DNA from 4 places in the Phreatobacter stygius genome. Region 4 is predicted to be linked to each of the others. Evidence: predicted binding sites of a transcription regulator. Region 4 holds the regulator's gene; each other region holds the start of a gene.
The links. Region 4 encodes PhoB, which activates phosphate uptake and scavenging genes when phosphate is short. Its sites were predicted from a motif close to TGTCATNNANCTGTCAT; they were not measured.

Region 1: a site for PhoB is predicted at 1,281-1,297, ahead of phnG (phosphonate C-P lyase system protein PhnG). Genes of this name have one in related genera too.
Region 2: a site for PhoB is predicted at 1,096-1,112, ahead of E8M01_RS04315 (UDP-2,3-diacylglucosamine diphosphatase). Genes of this name have one in related genera too.
Region 3: a site for PhoB is predicted at 1,255-1,271, ahead of E8M01_RS10695 (DUF2794 domain-containing protein). Genes of this name have one in related genera too.

Annotation. Positions count from the first base shown of each region.
Region 1 covers NZ_CP039690.1:1,414,083-1,417,284, reverse strand. Annotated here, with positions in the region: gene E8M01_RS06500 (carbon-phosphorus lyase complex subunit) at 1-190, opposite strand, end outside; gene phnH (phosphonate C-P lyase system protein PhnH) at 192-779, opposite strand; gene phnG (phosphonate C-P lyase system protein PhnG) at 779-1,258, opposite strand; gene phnF (phosphonate metabolism transcriptional regulator PhnF) at 1,408-2,142, shown strand; gene phnE (phosphonate ABC transporter, permease protein PhnE) at 2,151-3,032, opposite strand; gene phnE (phosphonate ABC transporter, permease protein PhnE) at 3,029-3,202, opposite strand, start outside.
Region 2 covers NZ_CP039690.1:921,445-924,646, reverse strand. Annotated here, with positions in the region: gene E8M01_RS04325 (M3 family oligoendopeptidase) at 1-165, opposite strand, end outside; gene E8M01_RS04320 (class I SAM-dependent methyltransferase) at 309-986, opposite strand; gene E8M01_RS04315 (UDP-2,3-diacylglucosamine diphosphatase) at 1,240-2,064, shown strand; gene E8M01_RS04310 (glycosyltransferase family 4 protein) at 2,064-3,083, shown strand; gene E8M01_RS04305 (sigma-54-dependent transcriptional regulator) at 3,187-3,202, shown strand, end outside.
Region 3 covers NZ_CP039690.1:2,329,496-2,332,697, reverse strand. Annotated here, with positions in the region: gene E8M01_RS10705 (ABC transporter ATP-binding protein/permease) at 1-504, shown strand, start outside; gene E8M01_RS10700 (hypothetical protein) at 545-1,120, shown strand; gene E8M01_RS10695 (DUF2794 domain-containing protein) at 1,340-1,657, shown strand; gene E8M01_RS10690 (hypothetical protein) at 1,833-2,561, shown strand; gene E8M01_RS10685 (hypothetical protein) at 2,676-2,873, opposite strand; tRNA gene E8M01_RS10680 (tRNA-Gly) at 2,918-2,992, opposite strand.
Region 4 covers NZ_CP039690.1:1,187,113-1,190,314, forward strand. Annotated here, with positions in the region: gene E8M01_RS05525 (flavin-containing monooxygenase) at 1-891, shown strand, start outside; gene phoB (phosphate regulon transcriptional regulator PhoB) at 922-1,623, opposite strand; gene phoU (phosphate signaling complex protein PhoU) at 1,642-2,349, opposite strand; gene E8M01_RS05540 (ATP-binding protein) at 2,516-3,202, opposite strand, start outside.

The DNA.
Region 1 (3,202 bases), 230 kb from region 4:
TGGCGAGCGCCGCGAGGTCGCGGTCATAAAGCGAGCCCTCGGTCATCACCCGGTCGACCGCCAATGTCAGCTGTTCGCGGATCTGCGCCGGGACGACTTCGGCAATGGCCGGATCGCCGCGCCTGGCATGGGCGAGCAGCGTGTGCGCATTGTCGATGGCGCGTTCGCCGCCTTTGACTGCCACATACATGTCAGGCCTCGCTGATGCGGGTGGTGCGCGGCAGGGCGGCCACGCCGGTGGGGGCCGCCAGCACCAGGTCGACGCCGCGCGGGAACAGCGCGTGGTTTGCGGCCAGGCGCGCGGTGATGTCGGCGGGCAGGCCGGTGACCGTCAGCTTGGCCGAACCCTTGATGCCCGGACCCTCGAGCCTGAAGGAGCGGCCTTCGGTCAGGCTCGGCACTTGCAGGATCAGGGTGGTCGAACGATCCGGATAGGCATCGGTGCCGAGTGCGAAGCTCGAAAGGTCGGCGAGAGCCAGCGGATCAGCGATGACGGCGAAGGCGGCCTGCGCGGGGTCCTGGGCCAGCCTGGCGCCGCTGTGGAAGGTCAGGTAGGTCCTGACATCGTCGGTTGACGCCGGCCGGTCCAGGAAGACCGAGGTCTCGAAATCGGCCAGCGCCAGAAGCACGGCGGCGGCAACCGGATCAAGCGGAGCCGGCGCCTCGGCGAGGCCGGCGACCGGCTGGACCGTGCCGGGCCGGGCAAGCGCGTTCATCACGGCGCGAAAGGCCTGCTGTGCCTCGTGCACCGGATCGGCATAAGCCAGGGCGATGGCCATCAATTGTCTCCCCGCACCATGGTGAAGAAGTCGACGCGGGTCGCGGCGGTGCGTTCGGCCTTCAGGGTCTTCTCGGTTGCCAGGCGCTCGCGCACCGGCTGGAGCACGGCTTCCACCGCGGCACGGTGGGTTTGGTTCTGCCAGAGCGCATCGGCAAGCGCGGCCAGCCGGGCCTTCTCGCCGTCGCGCCCGAGCACGTGGCCGAAACCGATCTCGCCGCTCGGCAGCGCAACGGCGGCGCGGGTGACGGTCGCCTCGCCGAGATTGAACGGCGCGCCGTCGCCGCCGATCCGGCCGCGCACCATGACGAGGCCGATCTCGGGCGCTCGCAGCGTCCGGACCGCCGGCATGGGCGCGATCGCGGTCTCGATCAGCGCCAGTTCGGCTGATGTGGCGCGCGCGGTGATGGCCATGGCGGTCTTGCGGGCGGCCTGGCTGGTGTCGGATCTGGAATCGGTGTCGGTCACTGCTTTGATCATGAGTTGTATATTCATCTAGATGATTATACTTTTATGACAAGGGACCCTGATGATCAAGCCGTCTCGGCGTGATATCGACGATCGCATCAAAGGTGCTCAGGTGGCGCTCCGGCGCGCGGCGCATTTCCCACCGGGGGCATGACAGGCGAATGACGAGGCGAGCGATGCTGGCACGCGGCGGCGGTGTGACGGTCTGGCGGCAGATCGCCGAGGCGATGGAGGCCGATATTGTCGGTGGCGGGCTGCCGCCGGGGTCGCGCATGCCAACCGAGGCCGCGCTGTCGGAGCGGTTCGGCGTCAACCGGCATACCGTCCGACAGGCGTTGAAATCGCTGGTGGAGAAGGGGCTGGTGCGGGTGACGCAAGGCTCCGGCACCTATGTCGAGGCGAAACCCTTGACCTATCCGATCGGCGCGCGCACGCGCTTTTCCGAGATCGTGCTGGGCCAGGCGCGCGAACCGGCGGGCCGGTTGATCGGTCATCGGATCGGTGGCGCCACCATTGCAATGGCCGATGCGCTGGGGCTGTCGCCCGAGGATCCGGTCGTCGTCATCGACAGCGCCCATTTCGCCGATCGCGTGCCGATCTCCTGGGCCATCATCGCTTTTCCGCTGCCGCGTTTCGCCGGCGTGCCGGAGGTCTATGCCGCGACCGGTTCGATCTCGGCCGCGCTCGCCGCCTGCGGCGTGCCGGACTATCGCCGGGCGACCACCCATGTCGGCGCGGCGATTGCCGATGCGACCGATGTCGAACGGCTGGAAGTGGCGGCCGGCCGGCCGATCCTGGTGGTGGAAAGTCTCAACGTCGACCGCGACGGCGTGCCGATCCAATGGGCCCGGTCGCATTTCTCCGCCGACCGCGTGCGCATCACGGTCGGCAGTTGAGCCAAGGATCAGCGCCGGCTGGCGCTGTCGCCGATCAGTGCGTGACGCAGGCGGGTGGAGACCAGATCGATCGCCACGACGGTCAGCAGGATCATCAGGATCAGGGCCGAGACGTGCTGATATTCCAGCACGCGGATCTGTTCGGCCAGATGCAGGCCGATGCCGCCGGCGCCGACAATGCCGATAATGGTGGCCGAGCGGGTATTGCTCTCGAAATAATAGAGCACCTGGCTGCCGATGACCGGCAGGATCTGCGGCAACAGGCCGAAACGCATGCCGTCGAGCCTGCTGCCGCCAACCGAAGCGACGCCCTCGACGGCCTTGCGGTCGGCCGCCTCGACGGCTTCGGAAAACAGCTTGCCGAACGTGCCGAAATTGGCGGTGACCAGCGCCAGCACGCCGGCGAAGGGGCCAAGGCCAACCACACTGACCCAGATCAAGGCCCAGATCAGCTCGTCGACACCCCGGATGGTGTCGAGAAAGCGTCGCGACAGGAAGTGAACGATCGCATTGGGGATGACGTTCTTGGCGGCGAGAAAGCCGAAAGGAAAGGCGAGCAGGGCCGCCGCCATGACACCGAGGAAGGCGATCGCCACGGTCTCCGCGAGGGCATGCAGGTAGATCAGGAACTTCGCCCAGCTGCCGGTCGAGGGCGGGATCATGCGCCAGAGGAATTCGGCGAGCTTGCCGAGGCCGAAGAGCATTTTCGGCAGGGAAAACTCGAGCTGGACGAGGCCGAAGAGCAGCAGCGCGGCGAAAGCGGCAAGCGTCCCGACGACCTTGACGCGATGGCCGAGCGAGGCGGTGAAGACGGCCGGGTAGCGGGTCCGCAATTCGGCCTCGCGGGCGCGCGCCTCGGCGACCACGGGATGCAGGGCATTGGCGGTCATGGCCGGTTCTCCATGCCGATCAGCGCATGGCGGACGCGCTCGGTGCCGAGGTCGATGATCATGACGGTCAGGATGATCAGCACCAGGATCGCCGAGACATCGGGATAGTAGAATTTCCGGATCGCCTCGATCAGGTCCTGGCCAATGCCGCCGGCGCCGACAAAGCCCAT
Region 2 (3,202 bases), 270 kb from region 4:
CAGCGCCTCCTGCTCGGCGGTTTCCAGGTCGCCGCGGACCGCCGGCGCATCCATCGCCGGGTAGAGCGCGCTCAGGTCCCATTGCGGCAGGGTGCCCAGCGCAGCCTCGGCCTTGGCGCGTGCCGCCGCGCTTTTCGACGCGGCAGCCTGGAACAATGGGCGCATGGGACAAGCTCCGTCGGATCAGACACGGATGTCCCGTATGGTCGGAACTGTCAGCGCGATCAATGCGGCGGTTCGCCCGAGGCCGAGAGAACCGCCGCGGCGTTGCCCTGGGGCAACGCTCGGCGCGGCCGCTCGGCGCGCTGTCAGCCCGCCGCTCTCTGTCGCTCGGCGGCGGCGCCGGCCTCGGTCTTGCGAAAGCGCACCAGCGAATAGACGCCGAGCGGCCCAACGCGCCGGCGCTCGATCACCTGCGCGCCGCCATGATTGTCGGCCCAGGCCTGCAAACGGCCAAACGGGAATTCCGGACGCAGCCCGAAGGTATGGGCGTGCTTGGAGAACCAGCGCTCGATCGCGGCCGCGACGCCGCGTTCGGAATAGAGGTGGTTGACCAGGATGATCTCGGCGCCCGGCTTGGCGACGCGGGTGCATTCGTCGAGCACGCGTTCCGGTTTCTCGACCAGCGTGATGACGAACTGGGCGACCACGCAATCGAAGGTATCGTCGGGAAAGGTCAGGTCATGCGCGTCCATGACCTGCACATCCCTGACATGCGGGAAGGCGCCGCTGGTCATGCGCTCGCGCGCCTTGGCGACCATTGGCCCGGACAGGTCGATGCCGGTGATCTCGGTGGTGGCGTCGTAATCGGAGAACGACAGGCCGGTGCCGACGCCGACCTCCAGGATCTTGCCGCCGACCTGGCGGGCGGCCTGGGCCGCGGCGCGCCGGCCCTGCTCGAACACCGGGCCGCACACCGCGTCATAGATCGGCGCCCAGCGTGCATAGGCTTTCTCCATCGTTTCGCGATCGAGATCTCCTGCCATGGTGCGCTCCTCAAGCTGTTCTGGATCGGGTCGATCCGACGGCGAAGGCCAGGTCGGTGCTTGCGGCCGACTCAAGCGGTGATGATCGGCGCAGCGCTAGCAAGGCCATGCGACAGTCTCGCGACATGCGCCAGCTACCCTGCGCCGGGGCCTCGCGGGCGGCCGCGGGGAAGGTCCTTGTCGCGCAGTGTCACAAAAGCTCTACGGGAATCTGTTTCCTGTGCCCGGCGGCTTGAAGAGCGGGATCGAGGCAATGGCGGAGAAGCGTTACCGGGCGATGTTCATTTCCGACGTGCATCTCGGCGCGCGTGGATCGCAGACCCGGCTGCTGCTCGACTTCCTGCGCTACAACGATGCCGACGTGATCTATCTCGTCGGCGACATCATCGACGGCTGGCAGCTGCGCCGCGGCTGGCACTGGCCGCAATCGCACAATGACGTGGTGCAGAAGCTGCTGCGCAAGGTGCGCAAGGGCTCGCAGATCATCTATCTGCCGGGCAATCACGACGAATTCCTGCGCGACTATTTCGGCACCCATTTCGGTGGCATCGAGGTGATGGACGAGACCATCTACACCTCAGCTGATGGCAAGCGCTTCCTGGTCATCCACGGCGACGCCTTCGACGTGGTGGTGATGCATGCGCGCTGGCTCGCCCATCTCGGCGACTGGGCCTATGACGCCGCGATCTACCTCAACCGATGGTTCAACCTGATCCGCCGCAAGATGGGGCTGACCTATTGGTCGCTGTCGGCCTGGGCCAAGCTGAAGGTCAAGAGGGCGGTCAATTTCATCGGCGCCTTCGAGGAGGCGCTGGCCAGCGAAGCCAGGCGTCAGAAAGTCGACGGCGTGATCTGCGGCCACATCCATCATGCCGCGATCCACGACCAGTTCGGCATCCGCTACATGAATTGCGGCGACTGGGTCGAGAGCTGCTCGGCGCTGGTGGAGACCTATGACGGGCGGTTCGAAATCGTCCGCTGGACCGAGGTTCTGCCCGAGACCGCGCCGGCCGAAGACCACGATGCCGAGCCGGAGCTCGTGCTGCCGCTGCCTGACGGCCGCAAGGTTGCCGCCTGATGCGGCTGGCGATCGCAACCGACGCCTGGTCGCCTCAGATCAACGGCGTGGTGCGCTCGCTCCAGGAGACCGCCGCTGCGCTGCCGGGTTTCGGCGTCGCCGCCCATTTCGTCACGGCCGAGGGCTTGCCGAGCCTGCCGCTGCCGACCTATCCGGACATCCGCCTGGCGATCATGGCGGGTCCGGCGATCGCCCGGCGCCTCGACGAGATCCGCCCCGATGCCGTGCATATCGCCACCGAGGGCACGATCGGCCATGCGGTCCGGCGCTGGTGCCTGACGCGCCAGCTGCCGTTCACCACCAGCTACCACACCCGCTATCCCGATTATGTCCGGGCGCGGGCGCCGATCCCGGAGGCCTGGACCTATGCCTGGCTGCGCCATTTCCACGGGCCCGCGCGGCGCACCATGGTGCCGACCGAGACCATGCGGCAGGAACTGTCGCGCTGGGGTTTCGCCAACCTGTCGCTCTGGGCGCGCGGGGTCGACACGCAATTGTTCCGGCCGCGTCCGGCGGTGACGCTGGACTATCCGCGGCCGATCATGCTCAGCGTCGGGCGGCTGGCGGTCGAGAAGAACATCGAGGCCTTCCTGGCGCTCGACCTGCCCGGCACCAAGCTGGTGGTCGGCGACGGGCCGCAGCGCGCCGAGCTCGAACGGCGCTTTCCGGACGCGGTCTTTCTCGGCTCCCGGACCGGCGAGGCGCTGGCCCAGATCTATGCCGGCGCCGACGTCTTCGTCTTCACCAGCCGCACCGACACCTATGGCAATGTCATGCAGGAGGCGCTGGCGAGCGGCCTGCCGGTCGCGGCCTTCCCGGTTCCCGGGCCGATCGACGTGGTCGGCGACCCCGTGATTGCCTGTCTCGACGAAGACCTGGCCAAGGCCATCAGGACCGCGCTGACGCTCGACCCGGGACGTTGCCGCGCGGCAGCCGAAGCAAGGTCGTGGTCGGCAGCCGCGCGGCAATTCGCCGAGGCGCTCTGCCCGTTCGGTGCGATCCGATCCCGCGCGGCATGATCCTGCAACATTGCGGCGGTTACTGAGCGTTAACTCGACCTTAATGGCGGGTCTTCACCCTTTCCCGAATCGAGACATCGCATCCGGAAGGCCGTGCCGTCCCATGACCACCATCCTCA
Region 3 (3,202 bases), 1.1 Mb from region 4:
TGGCCCTGGGGCTCGGGCGTCATCGCGCTGCCGGCCGGCGGCGCCGTCGCCTTCGTGCCGCAGCGGGCCTATCTGCCGGCCGGCACCTTGCGTGCGGCGCTGCTCTATCCGGCCCAGACGGCCGAAGTCGACGACGCCGTGCTGAGCGAGGCGCTGGTCCAGGTCGGCCTCGGCTATCTCGAGGCCCGGCTCGGCGAGGCCGAGCGCTGGGAGCAGATCCTGTCCAATGGCGAGCGCCAGCGCCTCGCCGTGGCGCGGCTCCTGGTCCAGAAGCCCGACCTGGTCATTCTCGACGGCGCAACCAGCGCGCTCGACGAACCGGGCGAAGCCCGGCTGATGGCGGTGCTGGCCGCGGCCCTCGACGGCTCGACCCTGATCAGCGTCGGCCTGCGCCCGGGCCTGGAGGCGCTGCACGACCGCAAGCTGGTGCTGACGCGCGGCGAGCGCGGCGCCAGGCTGACCTCCATCCCGCTCGAGACCCGATCACCCGAACCCATCCCCTGACATCCAACGCCGCTTTGGCGCGGCGCCCGAGGAGCTATCGATGACGCTGCATATCTGGGATCACTTCTGGGACCTTCGCGTGAAGGAATGTCCCTGCGACGCGCATTTCTGCGACTGGCTGGAAGAGACCGAAACCCGGGGCAAGGCGATCTTCCATTTCGGCACTGGCGGTCACCACCTGCTCGGCCTGCACAATGTCGAAAAGGGGCTGAACAATGCCATTCTCGGCATTACCGCGTCACCCGGCGAGATCCGCACCTATGAGACGATGATCACCGAGAACCCCGAGCTCGGCTGGGGCTACAAGGCCTATTTCGGCGACATCTACCAGCTCGACGCGCGGCTCCTGCCGGTGTTCGACGTGGTCACCCTGTTCCATGTCGGCGAATTCCGCACCGAGAAGAACGATGAGTATGGCGGCCTCACCGACTATCAGATGGTGAAACTGCTGGCCGGCCAGACCCGCGCCGGCGGCACCATCGCCTTCTATGAAGGCTCTTATGCCTATGACAAGGCGAAGGGTGTGCATGACCAGCTGGTGGCCGAGGGCATCCTTGCGCCCAAGGGCCAGTTCAAGACCTTGCCGCTGTTCGAGCGCACGGCCCAGCCAGCCTGACGACAGCGGTCTGAGACGGGCGATCCGGTAGCGGCCGGCCACCCGTCCGAGGCCGGCGGGTACGGCATGGCTCGCCCGATCGGACCAGCCTTTGGGCCCGCCCCGGCTTGCCAAGCTCGCGCGCGAGGCAGATCATGACTGCTTCGTGACGCGAGATGGAGCGCTGGAAGGAGCCTCATGTCCGATGCCGAGACGAGTTTGCAGGGCACTGTCGTTCCCATGAACGCCGGTGCCTCCACCTCGCGCATAGCCTTCGACCGGCGCGAACTGGACGACATCCTGAACCTCTATGGACGCATGGTGGCTGCCGGCGAATGGCGCGACTACGCGATCGATTTCCTCAAGGACAAGGCGGTGTTCTCGATTTTCCGCCGCGCCTCCGAGGTGCCGCTCTACCGGATCGTCAAGGATCCGAAGCTGGCGGCGCGCCAGGGCGCCTATTCGGTGATCGCCGCGACCGGCCTCATCCTGAAGCGCGGCCATGAGCTCAGGCGCGTGCTGGCGGCGCTCGAAAAGCCGCTGAGGGCCGTACAATAAGCTTTGCGGTCCGGAGCCAGGCCGGAGAAAGCCGGCCTGGGCTCTGATGATCCGGGGCGGGGGCAGTTGCCTGCGCCCTGCATGGGGCGTCGAAACCACGCGCCCGGCCGCGCCATATCGCCGTAACCGGCGGGTCCTATGGCCTGTCCCGACCGCCGTCTTCAAAAGGCTTGCCATGCATCACTTCAAGGCCCTGTCCTGCGTCCTCGCCGTGATCGTCCAGCCGATCGCCGTGGCCTGCGGCGACGATCTGGTGATTCCGCCCGTGACCTATCCGCAGCTGGCGAAACAGGCCGCCGCCCCGGACGGCTTCGTGCCGCCGGGCTGGCGCCTGGAGCAGAGCCGGCGCGGCGACCTCAACGGTGACGGCATCGCGGATCTGGTGCTGGTCCTGCGCCAGGACGACCCGGTCAATATCCTGACCAATTCCGGGCTCGGCGAAAAACGCTTCAACACCAATCCGCGGATCCTCGCGCTGGCGCTCGGCAAGGCCGGCGGCGGTTTCGACCTGGCCTTGCAGAACCATAACCTGATCCCGCGCCGCGATGCGCCGACCCTCGAGGATCCCCTCGGCGACAATGCCGTCACCGTCGCACGCGGCGTCGTGAAGGTCCGTCTCGGCATGTTTTCAAGCGCCGGGTCCTGGGAGCTCTCGTCGACGACCTATACGTTGCGTTACCAGGGCGGCAGCTTGCGGGTAATCGGTTACGACCGGGACACGACGATGCGCAACAGCGGCCAGACCAGCGGCATCAGCATCAACTACCTGACCGGCCGGGTACAGCGCACGACCGGCCGGATCGACACCGACACGGTCGTCAAGCGCAACAGCATGTTGCGCGACCGCAGCCCGCTCACCATCGACCGCGTCGGCGACGGCCTCGCCTTCGAACCGGCCACCTGACGGTCGCAGCAAGCGGTCCATGGCGAGCCATGCCGGCATGGTCCGGTGCGCCGTGGCGGCGGCAGCGGCGTTCTGATGTGGTTGAAATGACGACCTGGGTCGCCCTGTCCGCTCTCAGGAAATGCGGATGAAGCGCTTCACCCGCGAGCGCGGCTTGACGGTGCGGCGGGTCACGGTGACGCCGCGCGGTGCGATCTCGATGCGGCGGCCGGGGTTCGGCACGAAGAAGCGGGCGGTTTCGGCAGCACCGTCGACGCGCAGGAAATCGATGTCGATCGCGCGCATGAACGACTTCACGGATCCGTATGTCATGGGAATTCTCCGGAAGTTCGGGCGGCGGCTATGAAGAGACAAATTGGAGCGGGAGAAGGGATTCGAACCCTCGACCCCAACCTTGGCAAGGTTGTGCTCTACCCCTGAGCTACTCCCGCATCAATTTGTCTCTCGACCGCCGAAGCATCGAAGAGGGCGGTTCTATGCCAAAGGACGCCGAGGATTGCAATGGTCCCGTGACACTTTTTTCCACGACTGTGGATCTTGGCGCGGTTCGCGGCCGTTTGATGCCGGCCAGAGGTGCTTCGAACCGCCAGCCGGCGGCAAATCCGGCGCTGCCGGCCGCGGCGCAGCACCTCCATTCCACC
Region 4 (3,202 bases):
GTCATTGCCAATGGTCATCTCACCGATCCCGAACTGCCGCAGATCCCCGGCAGCTTTTCCGGCGAGCTGATGCATTCCAAGACCTACAAGAACGCCGCGATCTTCAGCGGCAAGCGCGTGCTGATCGTCGGCATGGGCAATACCGGCTGCGACATCGCGGTCGATGCCGTTCATCGCGCCTCGAAAGTCTTGTGGTCGGTGCGCAGCGGCAATCATTTCGCCCCGAAATTCCTCCGCGGCAAGCCGGCGGACGAGGCCAATCACAAGGCGAAACTTGTGCTGCCGCGCCGGCTTCGCTCGATCCTGCACGAGGCGGTGCTGCGGTTTGTTGTCGGCTCACCGGAAGATTTCGGGCTGCCGCGCCCGGCGCACCGGCTTTACGATCGCACCCCGGTGGTCAATTCGCTGGTGCTGCAGCACCTCGGCCAGGGCGACATCGCCGTCCGGCCGCCGATCGAGGAGCTCGACGGCAACCGTGTCATCTTCACCGACGGCCAGACCGACGAGGTCGATCTCGTGCTGCTGGCCACCGGCTATCGGATCACCTTCCCGTTCCTGGACGAGGCCGGGCTGATACGCGAACTGAACTGGAAGGCGCCGGCGCCGCACCTGCACCTGAACATCTTCCCGCCCACCGATAACAACCTGTTCGTCGTCGGCATGATCGAAGGCGCGGGCATCGGCTGGCCCGGGCGCGACCTGCAGGCGAAGATCGTCGCGGCCTATCTGGCGGCCCGCAAGGACGCACCCGACAAGGCCCAGTCCTTCCGCCGGGAGATCAAGCGCCATTGCGCCGCGCCCCGCCCTCGGGATGCCGGCCCCCATGGCATCTTCATCGATTTTGTCGATTACAAGCGCGTGCTCGGCAAGGGGATCGAGCGGTTGAGCTGACCTCTTTCGGCCGCCCGACGGCGGCCGGCCTCAGGCCGCGCCGGCGAAACGCTCGTTGAACGCATAACCGGAGCCGCGCACGGTGCGAATCGGGTCGGCCTCGCGGCCACGCTTCACCGCCTTGCGCAGGCGTCCGATATGGACGTCGACAGTGCGCTCGTCGATATAAACGTCGCGGCCCCAGACGCCGTCGAGCAATTGCTCACGGGTATAGACGCGCCCCGGCGACTGCATGAGGAATTCCAGCAGGCGGAACTCGGTCGGGCCCAGCGTGATCTCGCGGCCCGAGCGGTGTACCCGGCGCGTCTCGCGGTCGAGTTCGATATCACCTGACTTCAGCAGGCTCGACAGATGCTCGGGCTTGGCCCGGCGGAGCAGCGCCCGGATCCGCGCCAGAAGCTCGGGCACCGAGAACGGCTTCACCACATAGTCGTCGGCGCCGGTGGCAAGCCCGCGCACGCGCTCGCCTTCCTCGCCGCGTGCGGTGAGCATGATCACCGGCAGGCGCTCGGTCTCGGCGCGCAGCCGGATGCGCCGGCAGAGCTCGATGCCCGACAGCCCCGGCAGCATCCAGTCGAGCAGCATCAGATCGGGGACCGCCTCGCGCAGACGCACCTCGGCCTCGTCGCCGCGCATCACCGTTTCGACGCGGTAGCCTTCGGCTTCGAGATTGTAGCGGAGGAGAACGGTGATCGGCTCTTCGTCCTCGACCACCATGATGCGTGCGATCATGAGAAAATCCTTCGCAGGTTAAGTTCCGGCCGCGACGATCGTCGTGGTGTCGAGCTTCGGCCGCTCTTCGGCGAGCGTCGTGCCATTGACCACGTAGTAGATCGTCTCGGCGATATTGGTGGCGTGGTCACCGATGCGCTCAAGGTTCTTGGCGCAGAACAGGAGATGCGTGCAGGCGCCAATATTGCGCGGGTCCTCGAGCATGTAGGTCAAGAGCTCGCGGAACAACGAATTGTAGAGGGCATCGATATCGCCGTCGGATTTCCACACTTCCAGGGCGGCCGCGACGTCGCGCTGCGAAAACGCGTCGAGCACTTCCTTGATCCGCTCGAGCGCGAGCCGGGCCATGGCGTCGAAACCACCGGTCACCTTGGGCAACGGCAACGAGCCGTTGATGGCGATGACCCGCTTGGCGATGTTCTTGGCGAGATCGGCAATGCGCTCCAGGTCGGCGGCGATGCGCAGGGCGCCGACAATCTCGCGCAGGTCGATCGCCATCGGCTGGCGCCTGGCGATCACCAGGATGCCGACCTCCTCGATCTCGCGCTGCATGGCGTCGATGGTCGGATCGGCGGCGCGCACCGTCGAGGCAAGCGCGACATCGCCGCGGATCAGCGCATCGATGGCGCCAACGATCTGTTTCTCGGTGAGTCCGCCCATTTCGGCGACGCGCTGCGCCAAGCCCTTCAGCTCGTTCTCGAATGCGCTGACGATGTGCTCGGTCATGCAGGTCTCCTGGGTGGGGCTGGCAAAGGGGGCTTTTCCCTACCCTGATATGACGACGGTTCTATGCTTGGGACGTGACACATCAATGACGATGAATCACACAATGCTTCAATTGCTTAGATGAGATGCGACAAGACCGCCGGCAAGCACCCGATGGCCGACTCGGCTATTCCGCCGCGGGCGGCACGCGGCGGGCCGGCATTTCGGCGACCGGCGCCTCGCCTTGTTCGGCCGCCGCCGCGGCGGCGGTCTCCAGGCGAACCGTGAAGGTCGCGCCGTCGCGTCCCTCGCTTTCGATCGCCAGGCGGCCACGATGGCGCTTGACGATATGTTTGACCAGCGCCAGGCCAAGGCCGGTGCCGCCCTTCTCGCGGCTCGACGCCACATCGACGCGATAGAAGCGTTCGGTCAGGCGCGGCAGATGTTCGGCCGGGATGCCCGGCCCGTGGTCGCGCACCGCGACCACCGCCTCGTCGCGCCGCTTGCCGCGCGGCTCGCGCTTCAGCGTGATCTCCACCGTCTTGCCCTCGGCGCCATATTTGATGGCGTTCTGGACCAGGTTCTCAAACAGCCGGAACAGCTCGTCCTGGTCGCCCGAGACCACCAGCGAAGGTTCGGCCGCCTCCACGCCGACGCTGACGCCGAGCGTTTGGGCATAAGGGCCGAGGCTGTCGCGCACCTGGCCGAGCAGCGGCACCAGGTCGATCAGCGCCACCGGCCGGACATGTTCGTTCAATTCGACCCGCGACAGCGACAGGAGGTCGTCGATCAGCCGTGCCATGCGATTGGCCTGGGCCAGCATGATCGCCAGGAACCGCTCGCGCGCCGCCGGATCGTTTTTCGCCGGCCCCTG